DNA from 3 places in the Clostridium sp. LBM24168 genome. Region 1 is predicted to be linked to each of the others. Evidence: riboswitches for the same ligand, from Rfam matches in the RefSeq annotation. Region 1 holds a riboswitch; each other region holds the start of a gene.
The links. A riboswitch is a leader RNA that binds a small molecule or an ion and turns the genes downstream of it on or off. The one in region 1 is predicted to bind thiamine pyrophosphate.
Positions count from the first base shown of each region.

Region 2: another riboswitch for thiamine pyrophosphate. It lies ahead of thiD (bifunctional hydroxymethylpyrimidine kinase/phosphomethylpyrimidine kinase); the one in region 1 lies ahead of thiS (sulfur carrier protein ThiS).
Region 3: another riboswitch for thiamine pyrophosphate. It lies ahead of ACSVC9_RS08780 (hypothetical protein); the one in region 1 lies ahead of thiS (sulfur carrier protein ThiS).

Region 1 covers NZ_CP196861.1:777,333-781,516, reverse strand. The annotation lists gene thiH (2-iminoacetate synthase ThiH) at 1-898, opposite strand, end outside; gene ACSVC9_RS03810 (HisA/HisF-related TIM barrel protein) at 910-1,674, opposite strand; gene thiS (sulfur carrier protein ThiS) at 1,727-1,921, opposite strand; TPP riboswitch at 2,085-2,193, opposite strand; gene ACSVC9_RS03800 (GNAT family N-acetyltransferase) at 2,369-2,947, shown strand; gene ACSVC9_RS03795 (DUF2156 domain-containing protein) at 2,962-3,855, shown strand; gene ACSVC9_RS03790 (glutamine--tRNA ligase/YqeY domain fusion protein) at 3,904-4,184, opposite strand, start outside.
Region 2 covers NZ_CP196861.1:368,440-372,623, forward strand. The annotation lists gene pepT (peptidase T) at 1-392, shown strand, start outside; gene thiE (thiamine phosphate synthase) at 633-1,250, opposite strand; gene thiM (hydroxyethylthiazole kinase) at 1,241-2,050, opposite strand; gene thiD (bifunctional hydroxymethylpyrimidine kinase/phosphomethylpyrimidine kinase) at 2,091-2,894, opposite strand; TPP riboswitch at 2,987-3,087, opposite strand; gene ACSVC9_RS01780 (DUF441 domain-containing protein) at 3,138-3,602, opposite strand; gene ACSVC9_RS01785 (ATP-binding cassette domain-containing protein) at 3,797-4,184, shown strand, end outside.
Region 3 covers NZ_CP196861.1:1,779,215-1,783,398, forward strand. The annotation lists gene ACSVC9_RS08765 (cell wall-binding repeat-containing protein) at 1-432, opposite strand, end outside; gene ACSVC9_RS08770 (hypothetical protein) at 567-1,205, opposite strand; gene ACSVC9_RS08775 (flavodoxin family protein) at 1,202-1,705, opposite strand; TPP riboswitch at 1,809-1,907, shown strand; gene ACSVC9_RS08780 (hypothetical protein) at 1,982-2,281, shown strand; gene ACSVC9_RS08785 (serine/threonine protein kinase) at 2,293-3,009, opposite strand; gene ACSVC9_RS08790 (flavodoxin family protein) at 3,276-3,977, opposite strand; gene ACSVC9_RS08795 (phosphatase PAP2 family protein) at 3,999-4,184, opposite strand, start outside.

The DNA of each region.
Region 1 (4,184 bases):
CCCTTGTAGTAATATTAATTCCTGCCCTCTGTAAAAATATCTTATATGCAAGAGCAGCTTGTACTAAATTCTTGTCAGTCACTTCATATATTTTAATCGGACTTCCAGCATGGGGTCTTATTCTAGGAACAGACATGCTTATTTCAACAGATGGATAATTTTTTGAAATGTACGCTGCATGAACTCCAGTTAAAAACACTTCATTTCTCCATTTGTAAAGTCCAAGAAGTGCACTCATCCCAACAGAATGTATTCCTGCCCTACATCCTCTGTCAAGTGCCTCCAGTCTATATCTGTAGTCTCTCTTCTTGCCTGCAAGATGCACGGTTTTATATACATCCTCATTATAAGTTTCCTGATATACGGTCAGACTATCTGCACCAAGTTCTACAAGCTCCCTATACTCATTTTCCTCAAGCGGATATATCTCAAGGCATATGGAATCGAAATATTTTTTGAGTATTTTAACAGCTTCTTTAAGATATTCCATTGGGCAATGATATCTAGACTCACCTGTAAGCAATATTATATGTTTCAATCCTGTCTGTGATATTGCTTTAGCTTCTCTGTCAATTTCCTCATAGGTCATTTTCTTTCGGGCTATTTTATTTTCCACATTGTAACCACAGTAAATACATTTATTTGTACAATAATTTGCAATATACATAGGCGTATATAAAACTATGCTCTTTCCAAAATTTCTTATACTTATTTCTCTAGCTTTTCTAGCCATAGGCTCCAGATATTTTTCTGCTGTCGGAGATAAAAGTGCTAAAAAGTCTTCCAATGAAATTCTATCTTTCAAAAGTATATTTTCTATTTTAGAATCTGTAACACTTTCCAAAAATCTATCAAAATTAAAATTTTTATATTTCTGTATTTCTTCATAAATTCCCATTATATTTCCTCCTATCTCAAAAATCCTGTGAGTGGAGAAGAAGCTGCTGCACTTTCTCTTTGGGCACCAAGTTTTGCAATATATGCTTGTCTTCCAGCTTTTACTGCATATTTAAAGGCTTCTGCCATGAGTACAGGATCCTCCGATGTAGCTATAGCAGTATTTACAAGTACAGCATCTGCTCCCATCTCCATGACTAGAGTTGCATCAGAAGGTTTTCCTATACCTGCATCTACTATTATAGGAATATCTATTTCGTCTATAAGTATCCTAATCATTTCTTTGGTCCTTATTCCTCTGTTTGAACCTATAGGGGAACCAAGAGGCATAACAGCCGCTGCTCCAACATTTACCAGCCTTTTCGCATCTGAAAGATCGGGATTTATATAGGGAAGTACTACAAATCCGTCCTTAACAAGCTCTTCTGTTGCCTTTATAGTTTCGATATTATCCGGCAGAAGATACTTATTGTCAGATACTGCTTCTATCTTTATCCAGTTTCCACATCCAGCAGCTCTTCCAAGCTTTGCAAGCCTTACTACTTCATCTGCGGTTCTTGCTCCTGATGTATTCGGAAGTAAAATATATTCCTTTCCTATAAAATCTATTATGTTTTCTCTCCTTGAGTGCATATCAACCCTTCTAAGTGCTGTAGTTACTACATTAGTTTCTGCACTTTTCAATACCTCCGGCAATAATTTATCCGAAGAATATTTACCTGTTCCTAAAAATAATCTGCTGCTGAGTTCTTTTCCTCCAATAATTAACTTATCCATAAAATACCTCCTTTATATAATTTTCAATACAATTGTATTCATCTCTATAGATTTAACCTCCACCTACAAAACGTATTATCTCTACTTTTGAATTACTGTCCAATTTAATATTCCCAAATTGGCCTCTATCTGCAATTTCCATATCCACTTCTACAGCTACATTATTGGAATCAATATTTAAAGTTTTCAAAAGATCTAAAATTGTTATTCCAGCTTGAAGTTCCATCTTTTCTCCATTTACGATCAATCTTCTCCCTCCTTACTCATCATATTAATATTCGATTTCATGTAAAATATAGGAAAAAGGAAACATATAAAAATGTTTCCTCATAATCTAATTTAAATATACCCTAAAAGATAAAAAACACAAATTCCAGGAGAATCTGTGTTTAAAACAATTTTTGCCATATATTTCACATATATTATCTCCCTACGTTGGCATTACCCAAATCAGGTTATGAGGATAAGGAATAACATTCCACTCTCAGGTCATCAATATGACCTCTCCATATAGTTTATTCACTTGTTATTATTTTATATATATATTATAGCATAGCAAAAAATTAAATCAATATTAAAAATCTGTAGTTTCATTTGAATTGTAGTTTCATTTGAATTAATGTATATGTATAAGTTATAATTTATATAAAATTATTATCTATTAATTTTAATTTTTACAAGGTGGTGTAATATCTTGATAAAAGATTTGCTAAAAGGATCTAAAATTATACTAACTGCTTTTAGAGATGATGACTTGAAGATATTTGAAACATGGTATAATGACGTATCATTTTTGAGGAACTACGATATGATATCATCTTTCCCCATGTCTCTATATGAATTAAGGCCTATGATAGAAGATGTAAAAAAATCTTCCGATAAATTTATATTTGCAGTAAGAAATATCTTAAATGGTGAATTTATAGGAGTAACAGGCTTTGAAAATATACTGTGGAACAATGGAACTGCCACCATATATATAGGTATAGGGAGCAATTCAAACCGCGGACTTGGCATAGGTAAAGAAGCTCTGAATCTCACTATTGAATTTGGATTTGAGGAACTCAATCTTCACAGAATACAATTAACTGTATTGTCTTATAATATACCTGCTATAAAATTATACGAAAAGGTCGGATTCAAAAAAGAAGGAACTTACAGAGAATTTATACATAGAGATAATAAAAGATATGATATGTACCTGTATGGGATTCTGAGAAATGAATGGGAGTCCAATCATTTACAGGATAAATCCACCAATAAATTTAAATGACAAGGAGAATATTTATGCTAGAATTTAATCCCCTAACTATGAATGACAAAAATTTTTTTGACAAGTATCTACATAATTATAATTTTACTACCTGTGAATATTCTTTTACAACTTTTCTCATATGGAGAAAAGCATGTGATATAAGTTATACTGTAGTAGATAATGTTCTTATAATTAAAAAAATGGGTTTTGATGGAAACTACTATTTTATGCAACCTATCGGATATACAAAAGAGAATCTCAAATATATAGTAGAAATACTAAAAAAATATTCGGCAATAAATAGCATGCCCTATTTATTTGGAGATGTAGAAGAGAGCTTTTTAAATGATCTAAGAGAACTATATGGAGATAATATTCATATAAAAGAAGACATAGATAATTTTGACTATATATATGACACTCAGAAATTGATAACATTGTCCGGGAAAAAACTGCATTCAAAGAAAAACCACTACAACAAATTCATAAAATCCTATAATTACACCATAAAGGACTTTTTCGAACCGGGAGTCAAAGAAGATTGTATCAAAGCTGCTAAACTATGGTATGATTTAAAAAATAGTGACAATAAGTACTTGTATCACGAGCTGGAAGGTATAAACGAAATAACATGCAACATGCAACAGCTTAATCTAAAAGCAATGGCTGTATATGTAGATGATGAAATATCTGCATTTACAATAGGTGAGAAAGTAAATTCAGATATGGGAATAATACACATAGAAAAAGGACTTACAACTATAAATGGAATCTATACATTTGTAAACAAAGCATTTGTAGAAAATTACCTGAACGATGTAAAATATATAAACAGAGAACAGGATTTAGGACTTGAAGGTCTCAGAAAGGCAAAAAAATCCTATCATCCAGTAAATATGGGCAAAAAATACTGTATAAATCTATAAGTAAAATGTAGATAAGCATAATTTCAAGCTTATCTACATTTTAGTATCTTATTTTTTTATTTTAAAAGAACTCTTCAATGGAACAATCCTATTAAACACCGGTTTCCCATTTTCACTAAATTTAGTATCAACATTAAAATATCCATGTCTAAAAAATTGAAATTTTTGTCCAGGCTTTACCGATTTCATATTTGGCTCCAAAAAACCATGTAATATTTCAAGAGAGTTTTGATTGACATTGTCCAAGAATGAATCACTGTTCTCTTCTCCTTCGTCCAATATCAGAGGTTCATATAATCTTATCTCTGCAGAAATCGCAGTATTTAAAT
Region 2 (4,184 bases), 410 kb from region 1:
ATATAATAAGGGACTTTGACAGAAATAATTTTGAAAGAAGAAAAAAATTTATTGAGAAGTGTGCATCTGTGATTTCCAATAAATATGGTAGAAATATTATAGAAATTGACATAAAAGATCAGTATAGCAATATGAAAGAAAAAATAGAGCCTGTTAAGTATATAGTGGATATTGCAGCTCAGGCTATGCGTGAAGCAAATATAGAACCCAAAATATCTCCTATAAGAGGTGGAACTGATGGAGCGAGGCTTTCTTTTGTAGGGCTTCCAACTCCTAATATATTTACAGGAGGGCATAATTTTCATGGAAGATATGAATATATTCCTGTATTTGCCATGGAAAAGGCTGTTGAAGTTATAGTAAATATAATAAAACTGGTGCCAAGATTATAATTTACTTCAATTCATGTAATAATTTTGCCTGAGATACATATAATATTAAAGTTAGACTTAATATTATATATTTATTACAAAAAGGGGTGAACATGAATTGAAAAATAATTTTATAATAACAATGGATGTAATAGAGGAATGTCTTAGAGAGTGCTTTGAGGGCAATGAGAATAACAAGGAAGAAAAATCAAACTCTGCTAATAAAAAATAACAGAGCTTGTTAAAATTGTCTGAGTATATTTAGTGTATAGCTGTTAACTGCTTTGCTGCAGAAGTTATGTCCTTACTTCCAAGTATTGCAGATACAACGGCTATACCATCTATACCTGTTGAAAATACTTCTTTGAAGTTGTTCTGTCCTATACCTCCAATGGCAACTGCAGGTATGTTTATACTGTTATAAATTTTATTGAGACCTTCTATTCCTATAGGGATATCTATGTCTTTTTTGGTTCCGGTATTAAATATAGTACCTATGCCAAGGTAATCAGCACCGCCATTTTCAGCTTCAACAGCTTCTTCTATGTTTCCGACAGATATACCTATTATCTTATTGATACCTAGTATTTTTCTGGCTATGTCAAGGGGAATATCGGTTTGACCTAAATGTACTCCATCTGCATCAATAGCTTGAGCTATATCTAGTCTGTCATCTATTATGATTGGAATTTTATAATACTGTGTAATTTCCTTGACTTCAAGTGCTATTCTATAAAATTCTCTTGAAGATGCATTTTTTTCTCTTACTTGAACTAAGGTAACTCCACCTAGTATTGCCTCTTCAACGGCCTTTTTCAAGGGCTTTGATCCAATGAATCTCCTATCCGTTACCAGATATAAATTATAATTTATTCCCATAATATTTTTTCACCTTTCCTTAGTTTATCACAGTCCAATTCATATATTGAATCTATTAATTTTACCCTGAAGCTTCCAGGAGCTTTTGCGTATTTAAAGGCTTCCTCAGCAGCTATATTCATTGATAGTATAGCTGCAGTTGCAGCAATAAAATTATCTTTACAAGCTCCAGCAGCTGCACCGCAGAGTGCACCTAGCATACATCCTGCACCAGTTATTTTGGTGAGCATATTTGTACCATTTTGTATTATGGCACTTTCTTTGCCGTTTGTTATGAAATCTTCTTTACCTGTTGCGGCTACAGTGCAATTATACTTTCTGGCAAGTCTTATGCAACTTTCCATTGCTCCTTCGGAACCATCTAAAGAATCCACGCCTTTTACATTTGAGGATTTTCCTGCAAGAAAATTTATTTCTCCTATATTTCCTTTTATAATATCTATTTTGCCAACCTCAAAAATTCTGTTTATGACCTGAATTCTTTTAGGAATAGCAGCGCAAGCTACTGGATCGAGCACTACTGGAATATCATTTATTTTTGCAGATTCTACTGCAAGTATTACTGAAGTTTCTTGTTCTTTATTCAAAGTGCCTAGATTTATATAAAGTGCCTGTGATATTTTTACAAAGTCAAATACTTCATCATAGGCTTCACACATGGCAGGTGAAGCACCATAAGAGAGAAGTATATTTGCGCAGTCGTTAATTGTAACATGATTTGTAATACATTGAACCAGTGGAACTTTTTGCCTTACTTGAAGCAATACATTTAAAACTCTTTCCAAATTTGAATTATTCATTATAATTTCCTCCCAGCTTATGAATTGAGAATTCCAGGTATTATTTATAGGAAATTCCTGCTTTTTTGTACAGTTCTACAAAATGTCCTAGAGGACCTACACCATGGCCTATGGGAAAGGAATTTTCTATAGCTTTTGTTATATACTTTTTGGAGTTCAAAACTGCCTGCTCTAAATCAAATCCCCTGGCTATATATGAGGTTATGGCAGAAGACAAAGTACAACCAGTTCCATGAGTATTATTGGTGTCTATTCTGTTGCATTTTATGCATGATATTTTGTTATTGTACAACAAGATATCATTTGCATCCTCTTGTCTGTGCCCTCCTTTTACAAGTACATGTCTACAACCAAGTTGTTTTATTTTGAAGGCTGCTTTTATCATATCATCTTCATTTGATATCTTTATTCCTGATAGTACTTCCGCCTCTGGTATATTTGGAGTTACCAGATCTGCTATGCTTATTAGATATTTTAATTGATTCTGTGCTTCTTTTTTTAATAGAAAGTAGCCACTCTTTGATATCATTACGGGATCAAGTACTATGTTTTTAACTTTATATTCTTTTAATAGTCTATATATTACTGATATGGTTTTGCTGTTTGATACCATGCCTATTTTTACAGCATTAACTTCTATATCATCAAATATTGATCTAATCTGAGCTTCAACGATTTCAGGAGATGCTTCCATTACACTTTGTACTCCAACTGTATTTTGAGCTGTTATAGCTGTAATAGCGCTCATTCCAAATACACCGATTGCACTCATTGTTTTTAAATCAGCCTGTATTCCGGCACCACCCGAACTATCAGAACCGGCAATAGTCAGCACTTTTTTCATTGCGGTCACCTCTTGCTTTCCATAGTAAATTTAAAATGAAAGGTGTACTGCTGAAGAAGCAATACACCTTTTGAAATCCTAAAATTATGTAAATTATTATACAAAATGTTTCCTACGCCAGCCTTAACTGGATCAGGTTCAAAGAGTTAGATGTAAATCTTCTCAGCTTTTAAAAGCACCCCTACAATATATTACGTTATCACTATTAATTCTACTACAAATAGATAAATTTGCAACTTATATTTAAGAACCTATTTTATGAAAAAGTTTTAGCCCCAGAGCTATCATTCCAGAAGTTATCATGGGACCTACAGGAACGCCACCCAAAAATGCTGCAGCAAGGACTGCACCAAGTATAAGAGCTGGCATAATTTCACTATGTCCCTGTATGGTCAAGTACTGCATTCCCAATCCACTTAGGTATGTAGTAAAAAGTGAAATTAAGAGGGCAAATATTCCAAACCAGGATGTGAACACATTTTTTATGGCCATATATTTTACACTACCATTTGCTATAGGTATTAAAATGGATATTAGTAATATTATCAATCCCCATGATAAACCATTTTCTTGTAGAGACGGAAATACATATTTATCTATATTAAGAAGTTTTAAAATTAGGAGTATACAACTTGCGATAGCCACAGAATTGGCTTTTCCAAGAACTGAAACTGCCAGTATTATAACAAGAATTATTGTTGATTCCACTATTATCATCTCCAAATTTGAAAATTAATTTCATACTATATATTTTTATGTATACTGCATTAATATTATGTTTAAATTACGTTTTTATTAATAAAAACCACAAATTATTTATAAATACTACTTAATATACTTTAAATTATTGCAATTTAATATTATAATTATTTATAAGCTACTAAATTCAAGGTGGAGATTTGATGGAAGATATAGTTGATGTGAAGATAGAAGATATCTTAGAAAAATATCCTAGTACGAAAAATTTTTTTATATCTATAGGAATTAATAATGTCGATACTTCAATGACAGCCAGAAAAGTTATATCTGGTTTAGATGAAATGTACCTTGAAAGTATGGGTTACAACAGCAATCAAATTTTGAGTTATTTTGAAGATTTTATTGAAAAGATGAGGAAAATAAAAGATATGAACAGCTGTAATATTAGATCGGTAACTGTAATAGGAGGACATGACAAGTCAGGAAAAGATGAAGGATCAGAATTGACATTTAGATGTGGGGAAGTAGTTTGTATAGTTGGACGGACTGGTTCAGGAAAGAGCAGGCTTCTTGAGGATATAGAATGTCTTG
Region 3 (4,184 bases), 1.0 Mb from region 1:
AGTATCGTATCTTGTAGTTCCTCCTAGTCTTGTTACATCACTAGCCTTAGGTACTGCAGTTTTTATTTCAGATATTATCTTGTCAGATATAACTCCATTTCCACCTATAATTACCACTTTATCAGGATTTAACCTTGATAATTCTTCCTTTGTACTTTCACTTAAACCTGATTTACTTGTAAGTAGAATTGGTGCATTATACTTCTTTGCAAGAGATGAGGCGCAAAGTGCATCTGGAAAATTTTCTCCATTGCATATTACTACACTGGAAGCACTTTCCCAACCATTTTTGCTTATAAGTGATGAAGTTTCATATCTATCTTTTCCAAAAATTCTTTTTTGGTTTAAAGAATATGAAGATTCTGCAAAAACAGTTGTCGAAAATAACATTACCGCACCCACTATTAATCCTAACATTTTTTTTAACTTCAAATAGATTCCCCCTTTAATACTTGATTTGAATATAATTTGTCAGCAAAGCCATATCAAATGATATTCATTATCATTATACAGATATTTAATTATACTGACTACTCCATTTAGTCTTTTTTCACTCCATTTAGTCTTTATTTTTTCAGAAACAAATCTCTTGTTTTTAACCCATTTCCCCTAATTAACCTTCTCCATCCCATTTCTGCAGCAAGTTTATATAAAAACCTCGGAAAATTTGCTGTAATAAATATATTTTCCTCTGAAGTACACTTCAATATATTATCTGCAAGCTGTTTAAATGCTTTCTCCAGGTTCTTTTTAGGTCCATGACCAATTTGTACATTTTTTAACGATATAAGCATTCCTCCTGCACCAATTCCAATTCCCTGTCCCCATTTAAGTCCTGCTTTCATGCACCAATTCTCCATTATTTCAATTGCCAGCTTATTCTGATGGCCTTCGTAAAATCCACAATTCACCAGACAATAAACTGTAATTTCTTTTTCCCCTATAGATGCAAATAACATTTCCAGCTGAACAAGACAGCTTAACAAATGAGATGGAATTCCATCTACATACAGAGGAAAAGCAAATACAAGAATATTACAGTCAGCTAATTTTTTCATTTCTTTTACACTTAATTGTCCTTTGTTAAAGTGATATTCAGAAATTATACTGTTACTGCAATCTAAAAACGGCTTCAAATCCTGTAATATACAACCAGAAGCACTATTTTCAATTTTGGGACTTCCATTAATAAGAGCTATTTTCATAATATCTGTCCTTTCATTTCATTAATGTCATGAATAAATGTAACTTCATTTGCACTGCAAGCCAGATTAATGGAGTTTGCCCTCACCAGCTTTTGTGCGGTACATTTTTCTTTTTCAGTTATATCTTCACCATAAAACCATACCTTCATATCCATGCGGTTGTCATAGCGCCTTCTATGATGCATTTCCCCATTTTTCATTACAAAATAAGGGTGCAGATATGAAATACTCCGATCCAATATATTTTTAACAAATGGACTATATCCACCATAGCAGCACCTGCTTATAATGATAAAATTTCTACATTTTGACAGATATTCTCCCATATCACTATACTTGTCACGTATCACACACCTGGCTGGTGTTTTTACCCAGCATCCAAAACATCCTATGCAGTGATGTATCATACTATCCTTTGAAACAACTTTTACTTCATCTGATAAATTGAAAAATGCTTTTTCAAATTCATTAATTTCCAAATCATGTATCAATAATTTCATTTTACTGCTCCAATCGTAATATAAATATATACTAAAATATAGTGAAATAAATACTTTAAGTCAATATTCAAAGTATGATATAATGGTTATAAAATTAATATGTACATGTTTGCGGAGGAACCATTTTGGTTGAGAAGGTTAAAACCTGACTCTTGGAACCTGTTAAGTTAATACTGGCGTAGGGAGCAAGCAAATTATCTTAATTGATTTAAAGTGCTTATTCTTCCATATAAGTACTTTTTTTATTTGATTATACACAAAAGAGGAGAAAAGTAGATGACAACTTTTTTAGAAAATGAAGATATAATTAAAAGACTGGAACAATACCTTCAATATTTTAAAGACAAGAATATAAGCATAAGTATAGAAGGAAAATCAAGCAGGTTATTATCCTATGACAGACCTGTATTTCATAAAAATATTAAAAGCATTGTAATAAATTCTGTACAAAAAGATAATAAATTTGAAATAGAATTATCCTCCATAAAAAGTTGTACTAAAGATGTCTGTGGAGGATTACAAGATGTACTGATAATATTAAATGATAACACCTATATACAAATTTATAATAAATAATTGCTTATAGTTCATTGATACAATTTCAAGAACTCCTTCTTTATATCATAAATATTTTTGTATCCCCCACTCAAGTCAAATAATTTTTTTATGAAATTTATCTCATGACATGATAATTCCAGTTCTTCATACCAGGGCTTTTTTATTCTCGACTTTTTTACAAAAGAAGAATAATGTAAATAAAGAAGTAAGTGCCCGAAATATAAAAAATCATCATAAAATTTATATTTTACATTATCAACCTGTCTTGCAAGTCCAAAATCTACAAGATTGACCCTATCTCCATCTATAATTATATTGGGTATTCTTATATCCCTGTGCACAATATTTCTCTCGTGAAGATACTGCATTATATTTATTGTTTTAATTCCTATTTTATAAATTTCTCTCCGATTAAATTTATACATATCATTGAACAGCATATCCTCCAAGGTTTTCCCCTTCTTGAATTCCATAATATAGGCATAAGTCGTATTATTTTTTACCATATCAAATATTCTTGGAATTGAAGGATGATTTATCGAAGCAAGTATCTTATTTTCAAGCAGGATCTTGTTTCCTTGCCTTTTCACCATTTTAGGTTTGATTTCTTTAAGTACATACTGCCTTCCATCCAACTCGACCAGATAACATATCCCAAATCGTCCTTCTCCTAAAAATTTTACAACTACATACCCACCATAAAAAGAACCTGGTGGGCATATCTTTTTCTTAAAAAACGAAATCATGACCGTGAACTTTTGTAGTACCTTTTACGTCTTTTTGTAGAGTCATCGGAATAGGATCTAGAAAATGAGCCGAAGCCCCTTAAAAGCCGTCTTAAAAATCCCTCTCGTTTGTAATAACTGCTGCCTCTCTTATAATCTCCATAGCGCCGTCTATCCGATGATCTTGAAAAAAAGCCCATAATATCATCCTCCAAACCTTAACACATGTATTTGTTATAATATAAATTAATAATACCATAATAACAATACTGCATCAATTTTTCCTCTTATTTCCATGGCCGTTTATTTCCCAGCCATCCCTGATTTCGCCAGTACTCTTTATCAACAGGATTGATAGTAAATCTTTTCTGCATAAAACGCATTGTATAAAAGAGGATTTTTATTTTCATGCTCGGTTTTATATTATGACATTTACGTAAAATTTTAGCAGACAGCTTTACCACATCTTTTTTAATCCTGTCTTTTCTCTTTTCACTTACGCCCTGCCAATTAACAGCTGCAACTGCTTTGCCGTAGGCAAATATCCTGCCCACTCCCCAAAAAGTTAGACTATCCACAATATCTCTATTGGCCGATTTCATACCTCTTCCGGCAGCTGTTGAAATAACTAGAGCCATTTTGGAAAACATAGTCTTATTAGGACGGTGTACCATCCATTGAAAACCAAAATGATCAAGTAGTGCTTTCATTTGTCCACTTGCATGGAAAACATATACGGGGCTTGCAAATATGATTAGATCAGATTTTTCAATTGCTTCCCTTATCAAATTAACCTGATTATAATGAGGACATGATTTTTCACTTATAGTAAAACATAAACTACATCCACAACAGAAATTGGACATATCTTTTGGAAGAAAAAACTCTATAATTTCACTCGTTTCCGATTTTAGTTCTTCCAAAAATAACCGCGAAATATTATAGGTACTTCCCTTGTGTTCCGTACCATATACTGCCACAATTTTCATAAAATTCTCCTTACTTAAGTATTACAAGAATATAAAAATCACTCTAGACAACACCATTCCTATCACAATTCCGCCTATAATATCAGTAGGATAATGAACACATAAATATACTCTTGAAATGGATATTAAAAATGCCAGACCCATGAAAATTATTTCATATTCTACAAAATATTCAGAAAGAACACTTGCAACAGCAAAAGATGATAA